2 regions of the Paenibacillus sp. FSL H7-0756 genome follow, and region 1 is predicted to be linked to the other one. Evidence: a T-box and tRNA genes for the amino acid it is inferred to sense, from the RefSeq annotation. Region 1 holds a T-box; the other holds one or more tRNA genes.

Region 1 (15,312 bases):
TTCAGTACGGTACCTGCTCCTACCAGCAGGCGATCTCCATATTTCGCCTTCATGTCCCCGATCAGCCTGTAAACCTCCGGGGTATCGGCTGTAATCTCCAGCGCTCCAACACCGCCGTCTGCCAGTGCCGCAGCAATTGCATCCACCCGTTCAGGCGCTGGTCTGCGGATGACGGCGACCAGCCCGGAGGTCATCAGCTGCTCAATCTGTCTATCTTTGTCCATGTCCTTCCTCCTCCTTGGAATGTACCTCACCTACCGGATAATATCCTCCATGCCAGCTCCCCCTGCCAAGAGAAAATCCACCTCCTGCCGGGTCGGAAGACCTTCCACATCGCCGCTTACCCCGACAACAATGGAACCTACAGCGTTACCGCGCCGCACGGCAGAAGGCAGGTCCTCCCCCTGGAGCAAGCCGCTTATAAAGCCTGCGGCAAAACCGTCACCGGCACCCATCGGATCAATGAGTCTTTTCACGGGGAACCCTGGCTCATTTCCAGAGCTGTGTCCGTTACTGTAATAAGCACCGTCCGCGCCCAGTTTGATTACGGCAGCACCGGCCCCGGATTCCAGCAACCGGTCTGCGATCTCTGCAGGCGCACTGCATCCTGTCAGAAACTGCCCCTCATCGATGCCGGGCATTACGTAGTCAGCAAGCGCCGCGATTTCGTTAAGAACACGATAAGCCTCTTCTCTGTTCCACAGCTTCCAACGGATATTGGGATCAAACACAATGGCCGTACCGTGTTTTTTGGCTGCTTCGAGGGCGCGAAAGGTTAATTTCCTGCACTCGGGGCTAAGCGCCGGTGTGATGCCCGTAACATGCAGAATGCGGGCACCTCCCACATATGCCTCATTAAGTTCATCCGCTTGCATCAGGCTGGCAGCGGAATGCTTGCGATAGTAGTACACCTGTATTTTGTCCGGGGATATTTGTTCTTTGAAGAACACTCCCGTCGGCGCATCAGCAGTAACCTTGACTTCGGAAGTATCAACGCCATGTCCTCTTACGAATTGCTTAATATAGCGTCCAAATGGATCATTTCCGAGCTTGCTGAACCAGCCTGCGCTATGCCCCATACGGGCAAGCCCAATGGCTACATTGGTCTCGGCTCCTGCTACATGCTTGTGAAAACCGTTCACGTACTCCAGGGGAACCATCCGGTCCGGTGCCAGAAGTACCATGGTTTCCCCAAAGGTTACGACCTCCATTGCCCCTCCTCCTTTGGATTCTACGCTGATAGTGTTTCTTCACAAAGATCATATCTTTATTATCATTTTTTTGAAATAGATATGATCTTTACGGTATGATCATATTATCTTGTTCTTCGCTAGTCAATACTAAATCAAGACTCAGACGTATCTGTTTATCGTCACGAAGCTCTTATGCTAGAATGAATGTATTCTAAGTCAAAGGGACGGCTAAACATGAAACAGAATAAACAAACCGCGTTTCAAGCAACAATAGAGATTATGAAGCAGAAAATTCTCGATGGGGAATGGGCTCCAGGGGATCGGCTCCCTACGCTGCAGCAGCTAGCCGTTGATTTCTCTGTGAGTGTCACTACAATACGTGAGGCGCTGCGGATATTAGAGAGTCAGGGGAATGTCAGCATTGAGCACGGGCGCGGGATGTATGTACGAAACGATCCGCTCTTGCTCGATGATCCGGCGGTTGCTTTAGAGGAATTAGATAACATTTCGATTGTGGACCTATTGGAAGCCAGACTGCTCATTGAGCCTGAGCTTGCCGCTTTAGCCGCGCAGCGGGCCGATGAGGATCAGATCCGGCGCCTACGGGTACTGGCAGATCGAATGGTGCGGCAAATGGAGGAAGGTGGCTCCTTCTTCGAGACCGACCTCGCCTTTCATCAGTTAATCGCCGAAGGGGCAGCCAATCCGGTGGTGGCGCGGATGCTGAATTCGATTCTCCCCTTGCTGGCTGAAGGGCGCAAGCAAACCAATACGCTGCCCAATATGCGGACCAAGGCCTCCAATTACCATGTTCTGATCGCCATTGCCATCGAGGAACGGCAAAGCGAAACAGCACGGCAGCTAATGGAAAGCCATATTCAAAGTATGCTGACCACCCTTAAGCAGTAGCTTCTTTCGGAATACAAAAGAAACCCAGAGTCTTTAAAAGACCCGGGTTTCTCCACGCTGCAGAAATTCATCAATCATCGCCTTGTATTTATCAAGACTGTACACGTTATACATCCGGGAAGTAAGGGCGCGGGTGTTTCCGAAGAAAAAGCGTTCAAACTGTTTCTGTCTGCCGCCGAAAGGACTGACCGCCAGTTCCCAGGTCAGCCGGAAAAGAGAAATCCGGTCGCGAGCGGATGACTCCTGTCCTTTAAGATAGAGACGGATAAAGCCGCCGGCATCAGATCCCAGGTCTGTCTCGGAAGGAAGCATCACCAGATTGCTGGAGCTGATGTCCTGGAGCATACCCAGCATCTCCTGATAAAAAGAGGAATACTGCATCGTAGCCGCAATCAGCGGCTTGTGGGCCGGCACATAATAACCCTTGGCATCCGGTTCTGCCATCATTTCGGAAGCCAGGCGAAGAGCTTTTAAATTCTCAAGCATGGTCAAAATCCGGGATATCCGCTCCATCGTTACCGCTTCGAGAGCGATATTCTGTTCATCTGACAATTTAGAGATCAGGCCGAGCAGAAATTCCGTCTTGGCAATGTAGCGTGTAAGCACCTGATGGCCGGCATGGCTGTGAAAATTCCCTTCGTTGAATAGCCGCTCTCCAATCTCTTGATTCCCTAAGTAAAAGATACGGTTGCGTGGGATGAAGACGTGATCGAAGATCACCATGGCGTCCATTTCTTCAAATCTGCTGCTCAGCGGATGATCATATGGAGATGAGCCTGAGTAACTCTCACGGCAAATGAAGGTCATCCCTTCCAGATCATTGGGAACGGCAAAAGCAAAGGCATATGGATTATCCTGTTCCAGCATGGAAGGGAGAGGTGAAGGGATCACCAGTATTTCATCACAGGTTGCTGCCTGCGTAGCCATCATAAAAGCACCGTTTACCACAATTCCGTTCTCCTTGTGCTCGACAACTTTAGCTGTAATGGAATCCTCCACCTCGTCCACCACTTCGGACAACCGGCTGGCAAACGGCTGAATAAATGCGTGGGATAAGGTAATGTCCTGGCTGCGGCAGTACTCATAGTACTTTTTAAGATTATCTTCATATTCCGGATTGTATTCTTGTAACAGATGCGCAGCGGTATATAAAGACATCAGCGTCGTGTTCATATAATCGGGTGATCTCCCTAAAAACCCGTGGTGCTTCCCGGCCCACAATTCCATCATGATCCTCCGGCGGACCAGGTCTTCCTTGCTTCTCGGGGCCAGGAGGGAAAGTCCGTAGCGCTCCCCGTCCGTCCCGGTTTGAAAGGTCATTTGTTCGATGGTTTTCTGCTGATGCTGCATATCATACATTTCAGCTTGGGTCTTCATTAATCCGTTGAAGGCGGGATGGCTGGATAAAGCCCTTTGGATGGTTTTACCCTGATACCATATTTTGATCTGCTGGCGGTCGATACGCTCGATATATTCCTTGCCGCTCTTAACTGCCATGGCCCACCACCCCATTCATGAACATTCAACGGTTTAGCCAAATTGACTAATACAGTTTCTGTAAAATATGTGGTGGTGTTAAAAGCAGTACATTGTCCATGTTCAAACATTTACTTTTTTTCATCTATTTCAACGACTTGAGTAAGCTCTTTAGCGGACAATACTCAGACAACCGCAGGGTAGCGGAGAGTATTGTTGCACATTTTGCAGGATTTCTTTATAACTGTTGCTGGCTGCGGTACAATGTTGCATTATTTGCACAAATTCCGTTGCAGAGAGCCAGTTAGCGCTGGATTTGTTGCATTTCGTGCAGGATTTCAGCATAGGCCGCACTATGTTATTGTCTACTGACAATGACTCCTTTAATCCTTCTGACTCCAGCAGCAGAAGATTGTTCTTTTGTAATACGGAACGTTCCTAAGTTTGTGGTATCTTCTACATGAGGTCCTCCGCATACTTCCCGGCTCCACACCTTCCCTTCGTGATCTTGGATAGTATATACCTTAACGATATCCGGGTATTTATCCCAAAAGTTACCCTCCACATTACTTTCTTTCGCTTCAAGCTTAGGCAGCTCTGCAATAGAGGTAACTGCTTTCGATGCAATCGCATCATTCACATACTTCTCCACCTCAGCTATTTGCCCGGGTGTAAGTTTATCATCGTGGTTGAAGTCAAACCGTAATCGTTCGGAAGTAATATTACTTCCTTGTTGATGGACATGATCACCTAGCACTTCCCTTAAACCAGCAAGCAACAAATGAGATACCGTGTGCAGCGCGGTTGTTTCTGTGGAATGTTCAGCTAAGCCACCTTTAAATTTACCCGCAGAAGCAGTTCTGCTCATTTCAGCATGTTTTTTTGCTGCCTCAGTATAAGACGCCTTGTCTTCCATGCCATATCCACTTTCTGTTAGGTACTCTTCCGTCAACTCCAAGGGGAATCCATAGGTTTCGTAAAAATAAAATGCATCTGCACCCGTAACGTTACCCTTATTCTTCAGATGTTTCTGTATTTCAAATTCTCCCTGCTGTAACGTTCTATAGAAAAGATTCTCTTCCTTATTTACGATTTCGATGACTTTCTTTTTATTGCGGATTAAATCTTCATAAGCTGTAGCTTCATCTATATAAACTTCAGACAACTGACCCGCAAAGCTTCCTTGTATCCCTATTTTTTTACCTGCACGAATTGCCCTTCTTAATAGCCTTCTTGTTATATATCCTGCATCACTATTAGCTGGCTCCGCACCGTCATTAATGAGAAAAGTAGCTGCTCTCACATGATCCAGTATGATTCTAAAGGACTTTAAGTCGTCCGTATAGGATTTACCGCTTAGCTCCATCAATTTTTTCTTGGGGTTATGGAAGAAAGCTGTATTATATATATCCTTGTCCCCATTAAGGGCTGTAGCCACCCTTTCTAATCCGCCTCCATAATCCAGATTGGGATTTTGCATTTTAACAAATCCTGTGTCTCCTTTGGTGTAACACATAAATACGTTGTTCCCAATTTCCAGGAATCTGTCGCTTTCAGAAGCAGGATGGTCCAGTGAATCACCGTCCGGTTCAAGATCATAGAACATTTCACTATCAGGCCCACCCGGTTCACCAACCGGCATCTGAAGCGGACTTCCGGCCCGGCTCCACCAGTTTTCTTGTTCATCGTATAAGAAAATCTTCCCGCCTCTAGATGCCCCGTATTGCCAGGGATCCTCTTCAATGATAGGGTCTATCCCGACGGATTTGAATTTTGCTGACCAGAGCTCAATGGCTTCCGTATCTTTCGGTATATTCAGTTCATCACTTCCTGCGAAAGCGCTGATATACAGCCTGGCAGGATCCATTCCTAATTCGATGATCTGCCAATTCCAAATGGCATCGATTTGTTTTTGCTTATAGTTATGTTCATTTGCTTTGAACTCCCACCGGCCGATCATTTCGAAAAATGTCAGATGCGACGTATCGCCTACTTCCTCAATATCCACTGTTCTCAAGCACTTCTGAATATTAGCAATCTCATTACCGGCCGGATGCTTTTCCCCCAATAAAAAGGGAACCATCGGCTGCATGCCGCTTCCTGTAAACAAGGTCGAGGGATCATTTTCCGGTAACAAGCTAGAAGAAGGCACTTGGCTAGCCCCTATTCCTTTCATAAAATCAACATAGGATTGTCTCAATTCATCTGGCGTCATTCTAATACCTCCATCCAATATTATTTATGCTTAAAACAAAAAAGCCCTAAGCTGACATATTACTTGTCAACTTAGGGCGAACGATTATGTCCGTGTTACCACCTAACTTCAGATTGCTCTGCGCTCTATCAGTACGGGATTACTCCGATACTGTTTCCTGAATAACGGTGGAACTCCGTTGAAGCCTACTAAGATTCCTCTGTTCGGTCCACAGCTCCGAGACTGCTTCACTATTAGATCAATGAAGATTCGCATCAACCATCTTCTCTCTGTGAGATCCTTAATAGTTACTATTTCTCATCATAGCCTTTTCGTTTTAAGTTAAAGCAATGCTAGCACAATCCGCTTGCTTCGTCAATTAATGAGTTACCTGGAGCCGGCGTTTACCATCTGCTTAGCCTGCATACGACTGGCCTGTAACAAAGCATCACTGAGCTGCGTATCACTAACTGCCCGTGCCAGTGCAACGGTACCCACCATACTGCTTACCAATGCATAACCATTTGAGGGATCGATCCCAGCCATATTTGTAATAAATGCGATGAAACGTTGAAGCTCTTGTGTGTAGGCTTGCCTGATATCTGCCGATAGCTGGGAAATTTCCCCCGATAAAGCAGGTAAGATACAACCGGCTTCCGTCTGATCCCGATGCAGGGGGCTTAAGTAAAAATCAATGACGGCCTCAATCGGCGGCGTCTGATCTTCGTTTTTGTTATGGTCTGCAATTCTCTGCAGCATTTCAATGGTGTCACTAATGGCGAAATGACAGGTCTCCATCACAAGCTGATCTTTATTTTCAAAATGGGAGTAAAATCCTCCGTGCGTCAGTCCAGCACCTTTCATAATATGCGGAAGACTGATATTCCGCACGCCGTGGGTGCGAAATGCTTTGGCTGCGCTGGTAATGATATGGTTCCGAACTTTGAGCTTGTGCCCTTTCGGATAAGGCATCCTGCTCCCTCCCCTTTGTATAAGTCTGTATCTATGAATGTCTTTTGAAATATTATATTTATCATATTATTTAATGTCAATTGGTAATGGAGTGTTGACTCTTCTAAAATATGATGACTATAATATATTATGATTAACATATTATAACTTGGAGGTACCCATCATGAACTCATTAGAAGCTGTAGATACCCTGGTTATTGGATCGGGACCTGGCGGTTATGTGGCTGCATTACGTTCGTCACAACTGGGCATGACAACAGTCCTTGTGGAGCGCCACCAGATCGGAGGGGTATGCACGCATGTAGGCTGTATTCCTTCCAAAGCGCTGATTGCTGAAGCGGAGCGTATTCATTTGCGCAGACACTGGTACGCTGTTGACGAAGCTTCTTCTTTTCAGGAGGCGCAGTTGTTTAAGCAAGCTGTGGTGGATAAGCAGTCTGGAGGGGTTCGGTTTTTACTTAAATCGGCAGGTGTGACTGTTATTGAAGGAGAAGCCAGCTTGATAGATGCGAATACCGTTGAAATTCATCACAATGAACAGATTGAGCGCCGAATGGGCTTTAAGCATCTCATCCTGGCAACCGGTTCCCGTCCGATTGAAATCAGCGCGCTTCCTTTCGGCGGACGGATTCTTTCATCCACGGAGGTGCTATCGCTGGCCGACATTCCTAAGAGCCTCGTTGTAGTTGGCGGCGGTTATATTGGTGTGGAACTGGGGCAGATGTTTGCGAGATTTGGAACCGCAGTTACGATACTCGAGGGGGGTAGACAGATTTTACCCGGATTTGAAGCAGAGCTTGTTGCACCTGTCGTTCGTCAACTGAAGAAGGACGGGATAACAATCCTAACGGAAGCTAAGGTTACAGGAGCAGACCCATATACGAGTCACATTGATCTACAATATATGCGTCAGGATCAACACCATGTTGTTCAAGCTGAATATGCATTAATTACGGTTGGCAGAAAACCGAATACAGATGGAACCTTGGGTCTTGAAAAGATTGGTTTGTCCCCTACTCCGCAAGGCTTGATCGAGATTGACAAGCAGTGCAGAACATCCATTCCGAATATCTATGCCATTGGAGATATTGTTCAAGGCCCTGCCTTGGCCCATAAAGCTTCATATGAAGCAAAAATTGCAGCAGAAGCGATTGCGGGTAAACCCTCTGTCATCGACTACAAAGCTCTTCCGCTGGTTGTGTTTTCTCACCCGGAGATTACGAGCGTTGGTCTTAGCGAAACGGATTGTAAACACAAATCCATTCCTGTTATCGTTGGAAAATCTATCTTCTCTATTAACGGCCGTGCGCTGGCTCTGAAGGAAACCGAAGGATTTGTCAAAATTGTTGCTCATGCTGCGTCTGGACTTGTATTAGGTGCACAGATTGTAGGCGCTGAAGCATCTACGCTTATATCGGAGCTTTCCCTTGCGATTGAGATGGGGGCAACCGTAGAAGATATAGCCATGACCATCCACCCGCATCCAACGTTAGGCGAAATTGTCAAGGAGGCCGCAGAACAGGCCCAACGGAGGCTATAACAAACAAAAACAGTATCAGAAGCAAATCAGCCGCGAATCGGAAAATCAACTAAACAAAAGCGCCGCAACCCTATCATTCGGATTGCAGCGCTTTTGTTTACATTCAATCATCCTACTACTAATATTTGGCAAGCCGCGCCTCCAACTTGGAAATGAGCTGCTGTACATGTGCCCGCCATTCGTCCCAGCTTGACGATTCCCGCCACAGTTCCGCCAAATCGCCCTCGCACTCCCCCTCAATGTCAGTCCAAATCACGTTCAAATGCTCCAGCAAAGTCCCCAGCGCGGAATGATCGGCCGTGAACGCCCGTACTTGCGTCCAGGTGCGTTCTTCCTCCTCATGATCGTAATCCAAACTGCCATTCTCTTGAAACTCGATATACAGCTCCGCGAGGGCGAGCACTGTTCCGTCATAAAGGAAGTCATCCTCACCAAACTTCGCCATCAACTCACCCAAATCCAATGTGTCACGAGGAAGCAAGTCCTCGATCGCCGCCACCAGATCCAGCCCTTCATCACTTTCCAATGCTTTGATTCCCCATGCTCCCATTCGATGCCCCCCTGTCACTCTCGTCTCTTCATTATATAGAGCGTGTCCAATGCAGGTCAAATAGTAGTAATCACAGCCATGTGACTCATAATTATTTCGGCGGCCCGCTTATAACCGCCGGATTGCCGTAAAGATTCACCGATGAGGCAAGCCTGCTGTTTATAGAATGGATTGCTTAGGACTTCTGACAATGCCTCTCTCATATCCGTTGCACTGAGGTTGAGTTTATTTAAAGAGATACCCGCCCCTAACTCCTGTACCCGATTGGCTACAAGAGGCTGATCCGACGTTAATGGAATCATTACTAACGGAACGTTGTAATATAGCGCCTCACTCGTACTATTCATTCCGGCATGTGTGATGAAAACATCCGTATGCTGTAGCATATCGAGCTGTGCAATATAGGGCACGACGATAAAATTAGGGGGAATTTGATCAGCCAGCGGCTCCATATCCGTATATCTCCCTGAAGATAGAACCACATTCACCGGCATATCCCCAAATGCTTCAAAGCAAAGTTGATAGAAATCCAAGTTTTTATTTAAAATAGTACCCATAGCAATGTACACGGTATGCGGGTAACGTTCACGAAGCAGCTCAAACGGGAAAGTCTCAGCATCTTGACGCGGTATGATCGAAGGACCTGTGAAAATAAAACGATTGTCCAGTTTTTCTGCATGCGGCTGAAAATAACGGCTTGTATACACAAGCTTTAACCGGCCTGTATGTGCCGGGATTTCTTCCATGGCGGGAAGACTCACTTGATACTCTTGCGCTAACTCCCGTGTTATCTTCATCGTAGCCTCATACAGCTCCATCGTATTCGTATCCATCTCCTGCTCATTCATGCCTTCGCCAGTCCCCAACGGATCAACGAAAGCAAAGGAAGCAATCGTACATACGGCGGGAATCCCTAGTTTTTCTGCAAGAATAGTCCCTCCCCAGCCCATCAGTGAATCAAAAATCAAATAATCGAACTTTTGATTGCCGATCACTCGAAACACCTCGGGTATAATCCTCTGAATGATACCGCCTACCATCATATAAATGAATTGATAAGGATGAATGTACTCCTGCGGTTTCAACACGGGATCATGAGAAAAGGCATCTTGCGGAAATGGATAGGTTATGAGCAAGGCTCCGGTTTGTTCAATTCGGGAACGATACTCCTCCACGCACACATAGACAACCTCTTCTCCACTGTCAATCAACTGGGTAACTAATCCTAACGACGGATTCACATGGCCTTCAGCCGGAGTAATGACCACTAATACACGTGCCATTCTATCTCCCTCCCAATGCAATTTTTCCTCCGTTCTTCGTGATGTATGTAGCTACGCGATGGTCATCCTTTACATGGGAAGGTTCTCTTTCGACTGGCTGATCGGATGATGTTCTTGATGAACGAGTTCGGTAATACGTAGAGATGCCAAGAAACTTAATAAGACCCATAGTAATTGGAGTGTTAACACTATCACCACTCCTGTCGATATGCCCCACTGTAAAGTATCGGATAAGGCGATTAGAGCGCCGCCCACTCCTATGCTTACGCCCATATAAAAGGAATCCACAAACTGCAGATTCGAAGACATTTCTCCCTCTTTCCCGGGCGCCGCATGTTGTAGAGCAATGGCTGCGGTCGTAGGATTAGCCAATCCAACACCGAAGCCGGTAATCATTTGCGAGAGTAAGACGAGTATGATTCCACCTTCCGACAGCATAAGGGCCAGGATCACAAGTACAGTCCCAGCGATCATAATCCCGATACCTACCATAACTCTGCGTTTTCGGCCATAACCTTGATCTCGTACATCAAGCTTCGCCTGCAACCACGCTGCGGCGGACCAACTCAAGGAACCTGCTGCGACAATGAGGCCGGCAAGATCTGCTGATAAGCCCTTTACTTCGGTTAGCGCCAAAATCACAAAACTCTCCGTTGTAAAATAACAAGCCACATACAGCCCCCTGGAAACCAATGTAGCAGGCAATCCTTTTTTTACCGCAAAAGAGCCCTTAGGCAGCAGTATCCGCATGGGTGGGATCATGACGATTAAACCACCTAGAGTGAGTACAATTCCTGTCCAATCGGTTATCATACCGAGTCCTGTGAGTAGTAGCCCCGTTCCAATGGTAAGCAGGATTGCATGAAGAGTCTTCGAGTCTGCCTTTGGGGCTGGACCCGTCAGTACTTGCCGAAGTTGCAGTTCACGGAAAGAGCGGAAGGTGAGACTCAATGCCAATCCAATCAGGGGTACAACCATCCAGAAAACAAATCGCCATGACATATAGGAGGCAATAAGGCCTGCCAGGTAAGGTCCTATTAAGGAAGGCAGGACAAATGCCATGGAGAATGCCGCTAAAATCTGAGTGCGCAGAGCATCCGAATAATGCAACGTTACACAGGTATAAATGCATGTGATCAGAGCTCCCGCCCCAAAACCTTGAAGGGCTCTTCCTGCAATAAGCATGTGCATATCAAAAGAAACAGCCGCAACCACAGTTCCAAGCACAAAAATACTAAACGACACGAGCAACGAGGTGAAAACGCCGCGCTTGTCAACCATTTGACCGATAACCAAGGTTCCAATCAGCTGAGATAACAAAAATGCGCTGAAAATCCAACCGTATGAATGAATACCCTGCAAGCTTTGTGCCATTCTCGCAGCAATTGTCGTAATAGCCAGCCCCTCGAAAGCTACGGTGGTTAGAACCAGCATAATACCAATCGTCAACGCCCTGTGCTGCCTGTCAAAAATCCCAATCTGATTGTTGTTTGTCTCCTACACCTCCATAATAGTTAAGTGTAATGGTAAAAATACCCTTTTTATGATCTAAATATACAATACCCTTTCTACTTTGTAAAGGTTAATGTTTAAAAAGTATGAATAACATAAAGGGTTTTTAACTAACAAAAAAACCGCCAAAGGCGGCTTGCAAGAATGAGTCACGGCTATAGAATCAGCGGGTTTCCCCACGGTGCAGAAATTCATCAATCATCGCCTTGTATTTGTCCAGACTATACTCAGGCCGAGCAGAAATTCCGTCTTGGCAATGTAACGTGTAAGCACCTGATGACCGGCATGGCTGTGAAAATTCCCCTGGCTGAACAACCGCTCTCCAATCTCTTGATTCCCTAAGTAAAATTTACTTTGCATGTATAACTGCTTGTTGCGCAATTATTGTTCACTCATTTTATTGCATTAATTGTGATTCTGATCATAGTTGATATGCAAAAACCTGAATATACTGAAAACACTGTAATTACATTCTTAACATAAATATCCAAATTGAGGCTCTGTGAACAAGGATGTAGTTGTAAATTTCATGAAAGGGGTCTTGCCGTCTCCACACTTTCCCTCCGTACATTAGGGTTGTTTGCCGCCGTAGTCCTTGCACCTCAGATCGCAGCTTGAGTAAGTGCACAGGCACAACTTTAAACCAACCAATTTGATCGGAGGAGTAATGATTATGAAAAAGACTGTAGTTACACTTTTTGCAGGGGTTGTAGCGCTTGGGTCCTTTGCCTCGATGGGCAGTGCCGCTGAAAACAATGAGAGTAATCCTGTAGAGCTCTTCTCAGGCTCTTCTCCTATTTCAATTACGGACCAAGCCTGGAAAACCCCAGCAGACTCCGCTTCTGAGGACAAGGTATGGGGATATCTTGAAAGTGTTAAAGTGAACCTGCATCTTTCGGCTAAGGGGGACATTCGGGGGAAATTTAAAATCACAGAGCAAGAAACAAACAGCAAAACAGGCAGCCAGCATTACCGGTTAAGCCAGTATATCTCGGGGATTCCGGTATATGGAGCCGATCAGACCCTGCATATCGACAAAGCCGGCAATGTTACCTCCCTGCTGGGAAGTGTAGTTGAAGATGTCTACCAGACCATTCCGCAGCCGCTGATTCAACTCCAAACCATATCCGGAGCAGATGCCATCCTGGCAGCCGGTCAGGATGCTACGCTGGAGCATGGACCGCTTGGTGAGCCCCAAGTTACTCCTACAGCGGATTTGTATTATTTTATCGTTGACGGAGAACCTCAATTAGTCTATAAAACAGAAGTGAACGTTCTGGAACCCGAGCCTTTGCGGATACGGTACTTCATTTCTGCAGAGAATGGCAGCGTAGTGTTCAAATATAATATCTTAGAGAACCTGACGGGTACGGGTACTGGAGTATTTGGAGATACCAAAACGTTCGAGACACGTCTCTCGGGTTCAACCTACCAGCTCTACGACAGCACCCGCGGCAAGGGCATTGTGACCTATACCGCCAAGAACAAGACCTCTCTTCCGGGGACGCTCTTAACCAGCACTAACAATATCTGGACAGACAAAGCCCCTGTAGATGCCCACACCTATGCTGAGAGAACCTATGATTATTATCTCCAGCATTTCGGCCGCAACAGCCTGGACAACAACGGACTGCAGATCCGTTCAACCGTCCATTACTACACTTCCTATAACAACGCTTTTTGGAATGGTGCGCAGATTGTTTTCGGTGATGGGGATGGGTCTACCTTTACTCTGCTGTCCGGTGATTTGGATGTGATAGGCCATGAGTTGACGCATGGCGTGACTGAGAAAACATCCAATCTTGAATACTACGGAGAACCAGGGGCACTCAATGAGTCCTTCTCCGACATCATCGGAAATTCAATTGAAGGTGCGAACTGGCTGATTGGTGATAAAATCTATACACCGGGCATAGCGGGGGACGCACTACGCTCACTGGCTAATCCGCCATTGTACGGCCAGCCTGACAAATACAGCGACCGTTATACCGGCACCGCTGACGAAGGCGGTGTGCATACGAACAGCGGCATCAATAACAAAGCCTTCTATCTGGCTGCTCAGGGCGGTACGTTTAACGGTGTAACGGTCACAGGTATCGGCCGTGAGGATGCTGTTCAAATCTATTACAATGCACTTGTATATTACCTTACAACCTCATCTAATTTCTCTGCTGCACGTACAGCAATCATTCAATCGGCTACTGAATTGTTTGGAGCAGGCTCGGCTCAAGTAACTGCTGTAACTAAAGCTTACAATGCGGTAGGCGTCTACTAAGAACAGAATAACAGGCCAATGATCCTCAAGATCATTGGCCTGTTGTATTTACTATTTCCTGGAGACTTTCCTTAATTCGATGAGTAGCTTCGTTACCATGATAGGTGATCACTTTTTTAATATCCAGCTCTAGCAGCTTGGCAATCGACTTCAGCGCAGTAGAATGATCCAACGTGTAATAGTTGTCGAAGGGCAGGAGCTTATCATCCTTTGAGTTTAATGCATCGCCGGCAATTAACGTTTGCGTCGGGATATGATAGAGCGACATATGATCTGGCGTGTGTCCTGGGGTGAAAACGGCTTGAATGCCACCGGCCAGGGGCAGAATGTCTCGATCCTTAAGTGCCGTATGAACGTGCACGGACGGTGCAAAAGTTCTACCTCTAACAAGCGGAATGGCTCCCGTCAAATAGGGTACAGTCTCCTCATGTGCGAGCACCGTCAACTCGTTCCCCCTGGCCTGAACTAGCTCCGGCAGACTGCCAATGTGATCGCTGTCTTGATGCGTAATGATGATATGCGTCAGCTGATCTAGTCCAAAGCCTTCCCTTTCAAGCAACATTCGAATCTTATCCAATTGCCCGGGAATGCCAGTATCCACAAGTACAAGATTCCGTTCATCCCACAACAATGTCGGATATACAATAAAAGATCCCATTCGAAGCTCTATTGCTTTAATTCCGGTATTCGGCCGAGACATGGACATTCCTTCATCTTCCTTTCCTATAAGTAGGTATATTATATTCCTTAAAGGAAGCCGCAAGTCAACACTATTTTCACTCTTGAAAGAAAAACGCCGGGTATCTTCCATCTTCCCGGGCGTCTTTCTTTTGATTGTTAATTGTGCTCGGTATAGGCTATAAAATTGTCCATGATCTATAGTCACTCACCTGCGGGTGAAGGATGCTGGTGCCATCTATAACCGGCCACTTGTAAGGAGTAGCAATGTTGCACATTTGCAGGATTTTTTATAAATGTACTGGCAGTGAAGCATGGGACCCATCCCTCGGCGCAGCAGCACCTATTTACTTTGACCACGACAGCGCGCAGTTTGCGCTTGGGAAGGCCGAAGCACATGCACGTTACTTGGAACGGCAAAAACTGACGCAATTAATCGGGCAGTCCCTGAAAAGTATTCCCCCGTGTCAGCTTCTGACTCTGATCGGACCAACGGATCTGAACCGAACGGGAGGTGAAGATGTCTGGCCCGTCCGATACCTGAAAATGCAAGTGTGCTTCGCTGGAATTCCCTGAATTACCGAGATGTCCGACGAGATCTCCCTGCTTAACGGTATCCCCTTTTTTGACGGCTACACTGCCTTTCTTGAGATGTGCTGTGATGCTGTGCTCCCCGTTTCCATGATCAATGACCACAACATTCCCTTCCGGTTCTTCAGCGTTCATCACG
Region 2 (15,312 bases), on a different contig from region 1:
AGCAGTTCAAAGCTGCCGAAATCTGCAGAGGCATCGCCCTGAAATACAGGGGCAAGCTGCTCCAGCACCTCCTCCGACTGCTCTGTTGTAGCGAGCAGCGGGAAAGGAAGGTGCTCCAGATTACGGGCGATACGCATACGGCTGCTGATGACAATCTCCGAATGACTGCCGCCGCAGCGCATCCATTCACTAAGTGCTTGTTCGGTATACCGGAGACTTGACATGCCTGATCCCCCCTATATATCAAAGACTTTACTCTTGTGGCAATTCTTTTTCAAGCTTGCGGATTCTGTCCCTCAGCTCAGCTGCGGTCTCGAACTCCTCCTGCACAATACTCTGCTGTAATTCCTGCTTCAGCTCGTCAATCTGACGCTTGCACATAATCTGTGCGCCAGCCCGCTTGGGAAGCTTGCCGACATGTGCTGTACTGCCATGCACCCGTCTGAAGAGCGGGTCAAGCGTACTGTCGAAATACTTATAGCAGGAGCTGCAGCCGAACCGTCCCAGCTTGCTGAACTGTGAATAGGTCATGCCGCAGTTTTCACAATGCAGACCCTGCACACTTTGTGCTGCTGCTGATTTGCCCTTGCCCGAGCCTTCCAGATCCAGGAGACCGGAAAGCAAGCTGTGGATTGAGAAGCCTCCCGCAGTTCCGGGAATCAGTTCACCCTTCTCCCGCGCACAGCTTTCGCAAATATGAAATTCCGTCTTCTCCCCGTTCACGATCTTCGTGAAGTGGAGTGTAGCCGGTTTGACGCCGCATTCCTGGCATAGCATGAGCGGTGTCCCTCCTTACCATTTGACAAATTATTTGCCCAATAAAGAGATTAGCATAGCCTTCATAAGCTTGGCACGAATCTCATCCCGGTACGGCAGATTAACCGTCAGGCATTCCCGGGAAACCGCAGACCGCATCAGACACGCTTCACGTTTGGAGAGGAAACGGGCCTCCTCCAGCTGATAAATCAGCCCTTCGGCAGAATTCTGATCAATATCATTCCCTATCGTGGAGTTCAGATGTGCGTATAAGGCCACATTCTGAGGCAGCTCATAGCGCTGAATCCGGATATATCCGCCCCCGCCCCGTTTGCTCTCCACCACATATCCCTTTTCCAATGTGAAGCGTGTACTGATGACGTAATTGATCTGTGACGGGACACAGGAGAACTGGTCCGCCAGATCATTGCGCTGAATTTCCACCGTACCTTCGGGACTTTCATGCAAAATATTCTTCAGATATTGTTCAATAATATCGGAGATATTACGCATCACTCATCCTCCAGTGTGTAAGCATTGGTTAAATCTGTGCTGCGCCAACGCCTGCCGCCCAGTGACATGCTCTTAAGAACTTAACCCGGGCAATGCAATAAGAATCGGCTGTAATAGCCTCTGCACTGCGCTTTTCTCTAAATGTTACATTCCTGAGAACGATCCTATCCGGCCTGCGTTGACTTTGACTTTCTTTGACTTTTTCATATTATAACATATTCTCACTGAATTCCAAGGGGTTACTCTTATTTTTTACTTTTTGGCTGTAATGTATTCCGGTTGCCTGCTTAGTTCACTGAATTGGGGCGTTATGTATAGGAAAGCTCCTCCGCTTCCAAGGGAAGAAGAAGAGCCGTTCGCTGTCAGAAAAAATCGAATAATGCCGTCTCGGCCTGCGGAATCAGCGCTTCAAGCCAAGCAGTCGCCTCAGCAGTCCCGGATAATTGTCCGTACTTTGCCGCCTGAAGCGGACGTTTGTATCCCATCAGCAGCACAGTAAGCGTGCCGATACTGCATTCCAGGTCAGCCTCTGACCGCTCGCCCTGAATCTGGATAAGCGTCGCCTCCCCGTGCTCCGACACCGTCCACCGCCATAACCCGTTGTTCCAGGGCGCATGCTTATCTTCAATATAAAGCACCCGCTCCCGGTCACCCTCCGGCACATTGAAGGTCACGTTCTCCACAAAAGCCTTAGCATTGACGATTCGCGCCATGAAGTATGGATAATTCTCCTGTGCAATCCGCGGATCAGGAAGGAGGAAGGGCAGAATATCGTCAGCAGGCACCAGCTTCAGCTGTGCAGCCGTTATCATGGAGTCATGATTGGCAAGGAAGGTCCACAAGCCCTGGCGGGCAAGCTCGTTCCCATAGATGAACTCATCTATGACCAGCTCCTGCTGCACTATTTTATACAGCACATAGCCTTCCGGTTGACCCTCCTCTGAATAAAACACACAGGAATGCGTATCGTCATCAAGCACACTTTCCTTCCACCAGGTCTCAGTGCGCTGGAGAGTCCCGTTATACCTCATGGCGAATTGGCCGTACAGCTGCTGGAATACTGCAAGATCAGGAGTATCGCGTTTCACGCTGCCCTTAATCTCCTTCTTGTGCGGGAACTTCCCTACCGGAAGAGTGTACTTCTTATATTCACAATAGATCTCCCATCCGAATTTACGGTAAAAGGGAATCAAGAATGGATGCAAAAAGGACAATGTCTGACCGGCTTCGTTCATTGTCTGGAGCGCATGGGTCAGCAGATGGGCCACATACCCCTGCCGGCGGTTCTCCGGCCAAGTAGCTACACCGGCGATGCCCCCCATAGAAACGGGCTTGCCTTGTATATATACCTGTAACGGAAGAAGCGTCAGCTTCGCACCGATGCTGTCCCCTTCAAAAATCGCCCAGGTTTGTTCCGGTTTGAATTTTTCCTTGGCACGTACTCTATCTTCTGCTGAAACCTTATATTTAAAAGCATATTCGGACAAGCTCAGGCTGTCCTCAAATTCTCCTGCACGTAATTGCCTGATTTCCATTCTGTTCCCCCCGTTACATTTCATAAATTAGCTCCAGTTATTTGCTTAATAGAGAGTATAACAAGCGAAGCCGCCAGATGCTAATAGAGGCTTGTCATCAGCTGCAAAAAGAATAGTTATCCACAGCCTTTGCACAGCAACGCAAAAAACCGGAAAGAGATTCTTTCCGGCTGAAATGAGTTATCCACGAATACGTTTTATCTATCCACAATATTCACTTTTTATCCACAAAATCGGTGTATTACTTATGTTTTTTCTTGACTCATCCACAATATTATGCGTTATGTCCCCATAATCCGGGGATCAATTTGTTCCTGCAAAGGTATCCACATGTGCGCAACTTTTCTGTACTTACTGAAATTTATCCACAGCTTTTCCACAGCCCTGCCCGCACGCAAAAAAACCACTGTCGATTGCTCAACAATGGCTAATGTGTGCTTGGCAACGTCCTACTCTCCCAGGACCCTTCGGTCCAAGTACCATCGGCGCTGGAGGGCTTAACGGTCGTGTTCGGGATGGGTACGTGTGGAACCCCTCCGCTATCGCCACCAAACGGGCATTTACAGCGTAAATGCTTCAGGAATTTGATTCCTGAAAACTGAATCCGAAACGAATCTGCGTGATAGAAATTTTGGATAAGCCCTCGACCGATTAGTATTGGTCAGCTCCATGCATTGCTGCACTTCCACCTCCAACCTATCTACCTCGTCGTCTTCAAGGGGTCTTACTAATTGGGAAATCTCATCTTGAGGGGGGCTTCACGCTTAGATGCTTTCAGCGCTTATCCCGTCCGTACGTAGCTACTCAGCCATGCTCCTGGCGGAACAACTGATGCACCAGCGGTACGTCCATCCCGGTCCTCTCGTACTAAGGACAGCTCCTCTCAAATTTCCTGCGCCCACGACAGATAGGGACCGAACTGTCTCACGACGTTCTGAACCCAGCTCGCGTACCGCTTTAATGGGCGAACAGCCCAACCCTTGGGACCTACTTCAGCCCCAGGATGCGATGAGCCGACATCGAGGTGCCAAACCTCCCCGTCGATGTGGACTCTTGGGGGAGATAAGCCTGTTATCCCCAGGGTAGCTTTTATCCGTTGAGCGATGGCCCTTCCATGCGGTACCACCGGATCACTAAGTCCGACTTTCGTCCCTGCTCGACTTGTAGGTCTCGCAGTCAAGCTCCCTTATGCCTTTGCACTCTGCGAATGATTTCCAACCATTCTGAGGGAACCTTTGAACGCCTCCGTTACTCTTTAGGAGGCGACCGCCCCAGTCAAACTGCCCGCCTGACACGGTCCCCGTACCCGATAAGGGCACCAGGTTAGAACCTAGATACGATCAGGGTGGTATCCCAACGGCGCCTCCGCAGAAGCTTGCGCTCCTGCCTCCACGGCTCCCACCTATCCTGTACAGATCGTACCCAAATTCAATATCAAGCTGCAGTAAAGCTCCATGGGGTCTTTCCGTCTTGTCGCGGGTAACCTGCATCTTCACAGGTATTAAAATTTCACCGGATCTCTCGTTGAGACAGCGCCCAAGTCGTTACGCCATTCGTGCGGGTCAGAATTTACCTGACAAGGAATTTCGCTACCTTAGGACCGTTATAGTTACGGCCGCCGTTTACTGGGGCTTCGGTTCACAGCTTCGGATTGCTCCTAACCGCTCCCCTTAACCTTCCAGCACCGGGCAGGCGTCAGCCCGTATACTTCGCCTTACGGCTTCGCACAGACCTGTGTTTTTGCTAAACAGTCGCTTGGGCCTTTTCACTGCGGCCCCCTCGGGCTATTCACCCTACCGAGGCACCCCTTCTCCCGAAGTTACGGGGTCATTTTGCCGAGTTCCTTAACGAGAGTTCTTCCGCGCGCCTTAGAATTCTCTTCTCGCCTACCTGTGTCGGTTTGCGGTACGGGCACCTTCTCCTGACTAGAGGCTTTTCTTGGCAGTGTGAGATCATGACCTTCGCTACTGTAATTTTCGCTCCCCATCACAGCCCAGCCTTACGGTGTGCGGATTTGCCTACACACCAGCCTCACTGCTTAGACGGACATCCATCAGTCCGCGTCACTACCCTCCTGCGTCACCCCATCGCTCATAGCGGATTACGGTGGTACAGTAATTTCAAACTGTTGTCCTTCGACTACGCCTTTCGGCCTCGCCTTAGGTCCCGACTTACCCTGAGCGGACGAGCCTTCCTCAGGAAACCTTGGGCTTTCGGCGGATCAGATTCTCACTGATCTTTTCGTTACTCATACCGGCATTCTCACTTGTATGCTGTCCAGCGCTCCTTACGGTACACCTTCAACCCACATACAACGCTCCCCTACCCCAGATGCAAAGCATCTAGCCATAGCTTCGGTGGTGTGTTTAGCCCCGTTACATTTTCGGCGCAGAGTCACTCGACCAGTGAGCTATTACGCACTCTTTCAATGGTGGCTGCTTCTAAGCCAACATCCTGGTTGTCTGTGCAACTCCACATCCTTTCCCACTTAACACACACTTGGGGACCTTAGCTGATGGTCTGGGCTGTTTCCCTTTTGACAATGGATCTTAGCACTCACTGTCTGACTCCCGGCAAGAAGTAAATGGCATTCGGAGTTTGACTGAGCTTGGTAACCCTTGCGGGCCCCGCACCCAATCAGTGCTCTACCTCCACCACTCCATTCACCGAGGCTAGCCCTAAAGCTATTTCGGGGAGAACCAGCTATCTCCGAGTTCGATTGGAATTTCTCCGCTACCCCCACCTCATCCCCGCATTTTTCAACATGCGTGGGTTCGGGCCTCCAGTGCGTGTTACCGCACCTTCACCCTGGACAGGGGTAGATCACACGGTTTCGGGTCTACGTCCACATACTAAATCGCCCTATTCAGACTCGCTTTCGCTGCGGCTCCGGCTTCTCACCTTAACCTTGCATGTTAAACGTAACTCGCCGGTTCATTCTACAAAAGGCACGCCATCACCCATAAAAAGGGCTCTGACTTTTTGTAAGCACACGGTTTCAGGTTCTATTTCACTCCCCTTCCGGGGTGCTTTTCACCTTTCCCTCACGGTACTGTTTCACTATCGGTCGCCAGGTAGTATTTAGCCTTAGCAGATGGTCCTGCTGGATTCATACGGGGTTTCACGTGCCCCGCACTACTCGGGATCCGTCTCGGAGAGAATACCATTTCGGCTACAGGGCTTTTACCTCTATCGCGGGCCTTTCCAGACCTCTTCGCCTACCATATTCCTTTGTAACTCCATGTGAGACGTCCCACAACCCCAAGAGGCAAGCCTCTTGGTTTAGGCTGTTCCGCGTTCGCTCGCCGCTACTGACGGAATCACTATTGTTTTCTCTTCCTCAGGGTACTTAGATGTTTCAGTTCCCCTGGTCTGCCTCTGCGTATCCTATGTATTCAGATACGAGTAACTGCGAATTACCACAGCTGGGTTTCCCCATTCGGACACCCCCGGATCAAAGCTTGCTTACAGCTCCCCGAGGCAGTTTCGTTGTTCGCCACGTCCTTCGTCGGCTCCTGGCGCCTAGGCATCCTCCGTGTGCTCTTAGTAGCTTAACCAATCGCTCCGGTATTGGCTCATTCGCTCATCTTGTTTTGAATAGCGCACCCGGATTACTCCGTATGCTAGATTATTCAAAGCTAAAAGTCGCTCACCATCCAAAACCATCGCTTAGCATTACTAATTATTGAAACTTGTTTACACAAGTTCAGCTTAAAGGAATGTTCTAAAACGCAAATTCGTTTCGGTATCCAGTTTTCAAGGATCAAGTTGTATCCAATATTTTAGACATACAAATAGATGAAGTTTGTTGGTGGAGCCAAGCGGGATCGAACCGCTGACCTCCTGCTTGCAAGGCAGGCGCTCTCCCAGCTGAGCTATGGCCCCGCAAATTCCATCAAAACCGAACAAATGGAAACGCTCAAGGCTTTACGAAGTAAAGCCTGCTTCAGGAAGTTAACTTCCTGAAGACTTTTATTTGAATGTCTTCATTGCAGAAGACGATTCTCCATAGAAAGGAGGTGATCCAGCCGCACCTTCCGATACGGCTACCTTGTTACGACTTCACCCCAATCATCTACCCCACCTTCGGCGGCTGGCTCCCTTGCGGGTTACCCCACCGACTTCGGGTGTTGTAAACTCTCGTGGTGTGACGGGCGGTGTGTACAAGACCCGGGAACGTATTCACCGCGGCATGCTGATCCGCGATTACTAGCAATTCCGACTTCATGCAGGCGAGTTGCAGCCTGCAATCCGAACTGAGACCGGCTTTGCTGGGATTGGCTCCACCTCGCGGCTTCGCTTCCCGTTGTACCGGCCATTGTAGTACGTGTGTAGCCCAGGTCATAAGGGGCATGATGATTTGACGTCATCCCCACCTTCCTCCGGTTTGTCACCGGCAGTCACTCTAGAGTGCCCAGCTTCACCTGCTGGCAACTAAAGTCAAGGGTTGCGCTCGTTGCGGGACTTAACCCAACATCTCACGACACGAGCTGACGACAACCATGCACCACCTGTCTCAACTTTCCCCGAAGGGCACCTGATGCATCTCTGCTTCGTTAGTTGGATGTCAAGACCTGGTAAGGTTCTTCGCGTTGCTTCGAATTAAACCACATACTCCACTGCTTGTGCGGGTCCCCGTCAATTCCTTTGAGTTTCAGTCTTGCGACCGTACTCCCCAGGCGGAGTGCTTACTGTGTTAACTTCGGCACCAAGGGTATCGAAACCCCTAACACCTAGCACTCATCGTTTACGGCGTGGACTACCAGGGTATCTAATCCTGTTTGCTCCCCACGCTTTCGCGCCTCAGCGTCAGTTACAGCCCAGAAAGTCGCCTTCGCCACTGGTGTTCCTCCACATATCTACGCATTTCACCGCTACACGTGGAATTCCACTTTCCTCTTCTGTACTCAAGTCACCCAGTTTCCAGTGCGACCTCAGGTTGAGCCCAAGGTTTAAACACCAGACTTAAATAACCGCCTGCGCGCGCTTTACGCCCAATAATTCCGGACAACGCTTGCCCCCTACGTATTACCGCGGCTGCTGGCACGTAGTTAGCCGGGGCTTTCTTCTCAGGTACCGTCACTCCGGTAGCAGTTACTCTACCGGACGTTCTTCCCTGGCAACAGAGCTTTACGATCCGAAAACCTTCATCACTCACGCGGCGTTGCTCCGTCAGGCTTGCGCCCATTGCGGAAGATTCCCTACTGCTGCCTCCCGTAGGAGTCTGGGCCGTGTCTCAGTCCCAGTGTGGCCGTTCACCCTCTCAGGTCGGCTACGCATCGTCGCCTTGGTGGGCCGTTACCCCACCAACTAGCTAATGCGCCGCAGGCCCATCCCCAAGCAGCAGATTGCTCCGCCTTTCATTCTCTCCTCAGGAGAAGAAAGAAATTATCCGGTATTAGCTACCGTTTCCGGTAGTTATCCCAGGCTTGAGGGCAGGTTGCCTACGTGTTACTCACCCGTCCGCCGCTAAGTTTGAAAGGAAGCAAGCTTCCTCTCAAACTCCGCTCGACTTGCATGTATTAGGCACGCCGCCAGCGTTCGTCCTGAGCCAGGATCAAACTCTCCAAATTGGTATTTAGAAAGAGCGATTGCTCATTTTGAAACTGACGATTCATTGAATGAATCTTGTAAAAATTAAAGCGTTCCATTTGTTCAGTTTTCAAAGAACTTGCTCCCGGCATTTCAACATTAAGTCTCTTGCGCAGGAATTAGATCATATCATTTTATTTCGTTTGTTGTCAACTTATTTTTCTTCCGCCGCTCATTTCAGCGTCGGTGTCTCATAAGCACAAGAGATAATATATCACGTGTTCCAAGCCTTTGCAAGCTTTTTTTTAAATGAAGATTAGTCCCCCTTTTTTTGAGCTAATAATGAATAGTTGACCGCTGCCCTGCACAAATTGATTCCCATAATACTTCATTTGTCGTTACAATAGAATTTATCTTCATATCCATTGATAACTAACTTATTAGCTGTTTCTGAAAGGAGTTCAAATGTCCAACAAGACCCTGCCTCAAGCACCTCCCGTCCCTTTGGGGGAATCACGCAATCTGCAGCAGACTACCATTTACCGCATTTTGCTCGCTGTCAGCTTTGTTCATTTATTCAACGATTCCATTCAGGCATTGATTCCGGCGATGTTCCCTGTACTAAAAGATAACCTGGTGCTCTCCTATGCCCAGATCGGCTGGATTGCGTTCGCGCTGAACCTCACCTCTTCGGTGATACAGCCTATTATCGGCTTCGCCGCTGACCGTAAGCCCCGGCCGATTCTGCTGCCGCTGGGGATGTGCTGCACCTTTGCCGGAGTGTTCCTGCTCGCTTTTGCCGGTAATTATGTATTAGTGATTGTGTCCGTAATGCTTGTAGGCTTCGGATCAGCTGCGTTCCATCCGGAAGGCATGCGCGTGGCTCATATGGCTGCCGGTCAGCGCAAGGGGCTGTCGCAATCCATATTTCAGGTGGGCGGCAACGCCGGTCAGGCCTTGGGTCCTCTATTAATGAAGTGGGTATTCATTCCCTTCGGTCAGATGGGTGCTCTCGGCTTCACCGTCATCGCCGCTGCCGGAGTCGCCATCCAAGCCTATGTGGCCCGCTGGTACCGAGAGATGCTGGATGCCGGATACACCTTCCGCAAAAAGTCGGCAGCCCGCTCCATCGACCCTGCCCGCAGCAAACGTATTCTGATTACAACGGTTATTCTGGTCTTCATCGTATTCGTGCGATCCTGGTACGGCGCCTCCATCGGCGGGTATTATGCTTTCTATTTAATGGACAAATACGGGATGACACTGGATAAGGCACAGATCTATATCTTCATCTATCTCGCTGCCGGCGCTGTCGGTACTTTCTTCGGGGGCCCGCTGGCAGACCGCTTCGGCCGCCGCAATCTTATTCTGGTGTCGATGATCGGGACGGTACCGTTTGCGCTGGCCCTGCCTTTTGTGAACCAGTTCTGGGCGGCTGTGCTGCTGATTATCTCCGGGTTCATTCTGCTATCCAGCTTCTCTGTCACTGTGATCTACGCGCAGATGCTGTATCCGGGCAATATCGGGACGGTCTCGGGTCTAATAACCGGCCTTGCGTTCGGGCTTGGCGGAATTGGTTCTGTCGTGATTGGGCATCTGATCGACACGATTGGAATCGCCACGGTGTTCGTGGCCTGCGGCTTCCTGCCGCTGCTCGGCCTGCTGGCTCTGCTGCTGCCCGGTGACAAGAAGCTGGAGGAATGGGCTGCCGAATAAACACAACTATTCATAGCATCGAAAGAACCTTGGAGAACATAGCAGCCGCAAGCCCGCTGCCGGCAGTCATATAGTTGTCCGGATCAGAGTGGTCGAAGCCCATCCATACCGCTGCGGTCCATCTGGGGGTATAGCCTACAAACCATAAATCCCGGTTGGCTTTGCCGGGAACTCCCGGCAGATCCAACTGCGTGGTTCCTGTCTTACCGGCGACCGTAACCTCCATTTGCGCCCGTCTGCCCGTCCCTTCACTCACCGCCTGACGGAGCATTCCGGTCATATCCGCTGCGGTTCGCGCCGAAATGACCTGCTGCGGCGCAGAGACATGCGAGTAAACTACCCGGTCCTGCGTATCCCTGATGCTACGTACCAGATATGCCTTGTTATGAATACCTCCATTCGCAAAGACAGTGTATGCTTGGGCCATCGTGAGAGGGGAGACGCCGCCATGCAGACCTCCAAGGGCAATAGCCAGATGATTGTCCTCTACCCCGAGTTCCACCCCCAGCTTGGCAGCAAACCCGCGGGCGTAGCTGACCCCCACCTGATGCAATAGCCATACCGCAGGGGCATTAATGGACTGCTTCAGGGCTACCCTCATGCTCACCTGCCCACGGTATACTCCGTTCAGGTTAGCGGGCCTGTAGCTGCCATAGGCTGTTTTTACGTCAGGCAGGAGACTGTCCGGCGTATATTTGCCGCTCTCCAGCGCCGGTCCATAATCTATAATGGGCTTGAGCGCGGAGCCTGGCTGCCGGGAAGGCGTCACGGCTCTGTTCAAACCGCCTATACGCGGGCTTCGCCCGCCCAACAGTGCGGCCACTTCACCGGTCCGCTGGTCCATGATGACCATGGCTGCTTCTGCTCTCTGGTTTTTGCCATCCGGCGGAAATGCCTCTTCCTGTGAGAAGGCCCGCTCCATAGCCCGCTGCGCCTCAATATTCATGCCCGTAACCAGTGTATATCCTCCTGTGCTTAGCTCCTTTTTCGATAATCCTGTCTGCCGCATCGCTTCCTGAATTGCTGCATCCATATAGGACGCCCCGACAATCTCAGTCTTATCCTTAACCGGAGGTACGTAGGTGCTCTTCATTGCTGCCGTCATCTGCCCGGTTGTTATCAGCTTGTGCTGCTGCATTATCCGCAGGACCAGATCCCGTCTGCCTGCTGACAATTCAATGTTATCTGCCGGGTTATAGATGGAAGGCCCTTTAGGAATAGCCGCCAGTGTCGCGATCTGTCCAATCTCCAACTGCTTCAGATCAGTTATACCAAAATAACGCTCCGCTGCAGATTTCACCCCATATTGCCCTTGCCCCATATAAATTTGATTAAGATACAGCTGCAAAATCTCATCCTTCGATAACTGCTTCTCCAGCGCCAACGCTATTGAGGCCTCGTTCAGCTTACGCAGCAGATTCTGCCCCCGGTTCAGATACAACCCCCTTGCCAGCTGCTGAGTGATGCTGCTTCCGCCCTCCGATACCCCCATATGTACGGTATTGTTGACTAATGCACGGGCTATTCCCTGGTAGTCCAGACCTTTATGGACGTAAAAACGGCGGTCCTCTACAGCAATAAAAGTATCTATGAGCAGCTGCGGCATTTCTTCTAGCCCTGCTTTGATTCGATAGCCCGTTTCAGGCAGCGGTATTCTCCGCAGCACTGTTCCATCAGAGGCCATAATGACACTTGATTCCGGTAAAATCATCTTCTCCGGATAACGGTCCAGCATCAGCTTTCCATACTGACTCATATAAATCATTCCTGCTAGCATGAGAATGGCAAGGAAGACTGTCAGATCAAAAACGGTATAGCAGATACGTAGCAGTAATCTCCGTCTTGTTCCCATACTCATACCTGCCGAGTCCAATGCTCCAGAAGCTTTTCCAGTCCCAACGCCTCGTGCTTAGCCATCACCAGATGCTGCAGAACTGTACTGGGGATGGTACAGACCTCTTCCTCTGACTCCGCTACTGTCTGTTCCAGCGTGCGGATCAACGCCCTCGTCCGCAAAATAAGCGCTATGCACTCTTGTGCATCCGGCTCCGGCATTTGTATTTGCGGTGCAGGGGCCGCTGCTGGACGCAATCCGGCCTGATGAATCCGGCGCAGACTAGCGGCCAGCCATCTGAATTCCCCACCCGATTGCACCTCAAGGTCCATAAGCTCACAGGAGCCGTTAACCGCCAGTTGTTCTGCGGCGCGCAGCAGCGCGGTGGTATCATTGGCTGCTTTTTGTGAACGGAGCAGGAACAGCCCTGCACATACAACGGTGAACATCATGAAAGCCGCCGGTCTTGTGCCGATATGATTGATGATCCAATGCATGGAACGGACAAACAGCGCAGTCGATTCCGGCGTATACCATGAATAGAGCATAGTAAAAATCCCCCGCATAAGCAGCAACAGCAATGCACTAAGCAGAGTGCTACCGCAGAATATGTAGAGGTAAAGTGTGCGGATCGTGTGTATTTTTGACATCAGCCAATTTCTCCTGCCTCCCCGGGTCTCATCCCATAGCCCAAGGATATCGGCTAAATCTTAAGAAACACCATTGCCACTTCTTAAGAAATACTGAAGATTGTCAGGAGGATACCGGAAATCGGGTAACAAAGTCAGTCCGGGATCTGGTGCTGTGAGCCGTAATCTCCCCATGATGCCTTTCCACAATTCCCTTGGCAATCGCCAGACCTAATCCCGATCCCCCGGTAATCTGCGATCTGGAGCGCTCCGCCCGGTAGAACCGCTCAAAAATATGTGGAAGATCCCCCTCCGCAATCATCTCGCCGAAATTGCTGATCCGCACAACTGCATCGTTACCTTCACGGCTGAGTCCAATCTCAAGACGTTTTCCGTCCTTCCCGTACCGGATCGCATTGGCAATCAGATTCTCATACGCACGTACCAATTCATAAGGAGCCGCTTCAATCCATAGCGATTCGGTATCATCCTGCAGCTCATAAGTCATGCCTTCACGGGTCAGTGCCGGAACCGATTCCTCCGCAAGCTGGCGCATAAATGCTTTGAGATCGAGCCGCTCCAGCACTAACGGCAGTCTGCTGCTGTTAACCCGCGTGTATTCAAACAAGTCGTCTATCAGCTTGCGCAGCACCAATGACTTCTGATAGGCAATCCCTACATAGTAACGTATCTCCGTCTCTTCCCGGCAGCGGTCCTGCTCAATATATTCTAAAAACCCAAGCACTGAGGTCAACGGCGTGCGGAGATCATGTGATACACCGGTAATCAGCTCGTTTTTAGACTCAACAGCCTTGCGTTCTTCCAGCAGCGAATGCTGTAGCCGCTCAGACATAATGTTGATATTCTCTGCAAGTACCCCCAGCTCGTCCGACGTTCGAACCTCAATCCTGTGCGATTCATCAAGCTTCGTGATCTGCTGGATACCGCTGGTGATCTCTTCGAGGTACGAGACGATTTTACGCGTATAGATGAAGAAGAAAATCAGGAAGCTGGCAATCCCGACAGCAGTCATCAGCGGCGCTGAACCGATATGGTTGATGATCCATTTCAAAGTAAGCGAGTACAGCGCGGAGGGCTCCGCCGGCTCAAGATAAACTAAGGAATTGACCAGCCGATAGCCGGCCAAAAGCAGAGCTGCCCCTGACAAAATGCTCAGCACAAAGGCCCAGATAAACTTCCAGCGGATGGTGCTTATATATTTGGTGTTCACTACAGTTCCCCTCAGCTTTCAGGATGGATGATCCAGTTTGTAGCCAATGCCCCATACGGTCTGCACATAACGGGGCTGCTTTGCATCCAGCTCGATTTTGTCGCGGATATTGCGGACATGCACCATCACGGTGTTGCCACCATCCAGAAAAGGCTCATTCCACACTTTCAGATAAATCTGCTCCATACTGAGCACCTGTCCCTGATGCCGCGCCAGAAGTTCCAGGATAGAAAACTCGCGGGGTGTCAGCTTCACCTTGCGATTGTCCACACTTACCTCATGCCGAAGTGTATCTATCAGCAAATCTTCAAAGATCAATTCGTGCTCATTCGTTCTGGCAGAAGTACCGCGATTCAATTTATGGTAACGGCGCAGCTGCGATTTGGCCCGCGCCACCAGTTCCAGCGGATTAAACGGCTTGCCCACATAATCGTCTGCACCGATGCTGAGTCCAAGGATTTTGTCCATATCGGCATTCTTGGCGGAGAGCATAATAATCGGCATGTTGCGTTCTTCACGAATCTTCATGCAGGCGGCAATCCCATCCATTTGTGGCATCATCACATCCAGTATAATGAGATCCACCTCTTCCTTGCCAAGGCATTCAAGCGCCTCCCTTCCGTCAAATGCCTTAAGCAGCCGGTACCCCTCATTGCGAAAATAGATATCCAGCAGTTCCACAATTTCCACTTCATCATCCACCAGCAGTATCGTTTCTTGGTTCACGGGCATTTAATCCTTTCCTCAGCTCTTTCCATTAGTCTATAAGAAAAAGTTCAGCGAAGGCAACCATACGGCCGGGCTTAATCGGGGTAATATTATTCAGCGGTGTTTTTTTGCGGTACAATTAGTTAAAACTTAAATTAATAATGATGTTGGACACTTATTCATCAACGGGAGGGGCTGCAGATGAAAAAAATATTGACCGGCATCCGCAAAGGATACGGCAAGAAGCTCGTCTCGATTCACCAGTGGAATGCCTGGCTGGTCTTAATTCTTGCCGTTAGCGGTCTGATGCTGGTGGGCGGCTTCTGGAGAGAGCTCCTGGGCGAAGGCAGAGTGTGGCTGAAATGGGGTCACATCGTGTTCGGTCTGGCGCTGTTGATCCCTGTGGTCTATTATCTGCTCCTGGCGGCGAAGCACTGGAAGCGGCTCAAGGGTAAACCTGCGCAAAAAGCCAACGTCCTCTTCGTGCTGACGCTTTTGATCGGCTGGCTGGTCTCAGGGGTTGTGCTCTGGCAGTTCAGGCTTGCCGGGCCGAGAGCAGCGAATACTGCGTTATTCATTCATGATCTGCTGACCTGGGTCGGCCTGCCAGTCATCATCTATCACTCCATTACCCGGGTGAAATGGTTGAAGGAGCCCAAGAAGCGCACAATTGTGGCAGAAGCTGTACCTGTAAAAGAGACCTCTTCTCCCGCAGGACGGACGCGACGCGCGGCTCCTTCTGAAGCCCAGCCTATGTATTCACGCCGCGGGTTCATTAAGGTGGCGGTAGGCGCAGGGCTTGCCGTCACGCTCGGCCCTACTTTTGTCCGCTGGATCGGTAAATCCCTGCAGTTTCCG

Evidence for each region. The T-box of region 1 lies ahead of NST04_RS19615 (alanine--tRNA ligase). A T-box ahead of a tRNA ligase gene usually reads a tRNA of that ligase, here a tRNA-Ala.
Region 2: it has a tRNA-Ala gene. The T-box ahead of NST04_RS19615 (alanine--tRNA ligase) is inferred to sense a tRNA for this amino acid. The anticodon was not compared.

Annotation. Positions count from the first base shown of each region.
Region 1 is NZ_JBBOVT010000002.1:633,818-649,129, forward strand. Features, by position in the region: gene NST04_RS19595 (bifunctional 4-hydroxy-2-oxoglutarate aldolase/2-dehydro-3-deoxy-phosphogluconate aldolase) at 1-224, opposite strand, end outside; gene NST04_RS19600 (sugar kinase) at 255-1,211, opposite strand; gene NST04_RS19605 (FadR/GntR family transcriptional regulator) at 1,428-2,102, shown strand; gene NST04_RS19610 (4-hydroxyphenylacetate 3-hydroxylase family protein) at 2,136-3,599, opposite strand; gene NST04_RS19615 (alanine--tRNA ligase) at 3,937-5,793, opposite strand; T-box leader at 5,863-6,106, opposite strand; gene NST04_RS19620 (TetR/AcrR family transcriptional regulator) at 6,160-6,744, opposite strand; gene lpdA (dihydrolipoyl dehydrogenase) at 6,908-8,284, shown strand; gene NST04_RS19630 (DUF4259 domain-containing protein) at 8,403-8,834, opposite strand; gene NST04_RS19635 (macrolide family glycosyltransferase) at 8,891-10,117, opposite strand; gene NST04_RS19640 (MFS transporter) at 10,187-11,551, opposite strand; gene NST04_RS19645 (hypothetical protein) at 11,774-11,971, shown strand; gene NST04_RS19650 (M4 family metallopeptidase) at 12,303-13,904, shown strand; gene NST04_RS19655 (MBL fold metallo-hydrolase) at 13,936-14,715, opposite strand; gene NST04_RS19660 (M23 family metallopeptidase) at 15,015-15,312, opposite strand, start outside.
Region 2 is NZ_JBBOVT010000001.1:1,598,832-1,614,143, reverse strand. Features, by position in the region: gene NST04_RS07110 (protein arginine kinase) at 1-224, opposite strand, end outside; gene NST04_RS07105 (UvrB/UvrC motif-containing protein) at 253-777, opposite strand; gene NST04_RS07100 (CtsR family transcriptional regulator) at 808-1,269, opposite strand; gene NST04_RS07095 (GNAT family N-acetyltransferase) at 1,632-2,804, opposite strand; rRNA gene rrf (5S ribosomal RNA) at 3,241-3,357, opposite strand; rRNA gene NST04_RS07085 (23S ribosomal RNA) at 3,436-6,361, opposite strand; tRNA gene NST04_RS07080 (tRNA-Ala) at 6,614-6,689, opposite strand; rRNA gene NST04_RS07075 (16S ribosomal RNA) at 6,817-8,377, opposite strand; gene NST04_RS07070 (MFS transporter) at 8,802-10,052, shown strand; gene NST04_RS07065 (transglycosylase domain-containing protein) at 10,063-11,808, opposite strand; gene NST04_RS07060 (hypothetical protein) at 11,907-12,536, opposite strand; gene NST04_RS07055 (sensor histidine kinase) at 12,640-13,746, opposite strand; gene NST04_RS07050 (response regulator transcription factor) at 13,765-14,472, opposite strand; gene NST04_RS07045 (molybdopterin-dependent oxidoreductase) at 14,656-15,312, shown strand, end outside.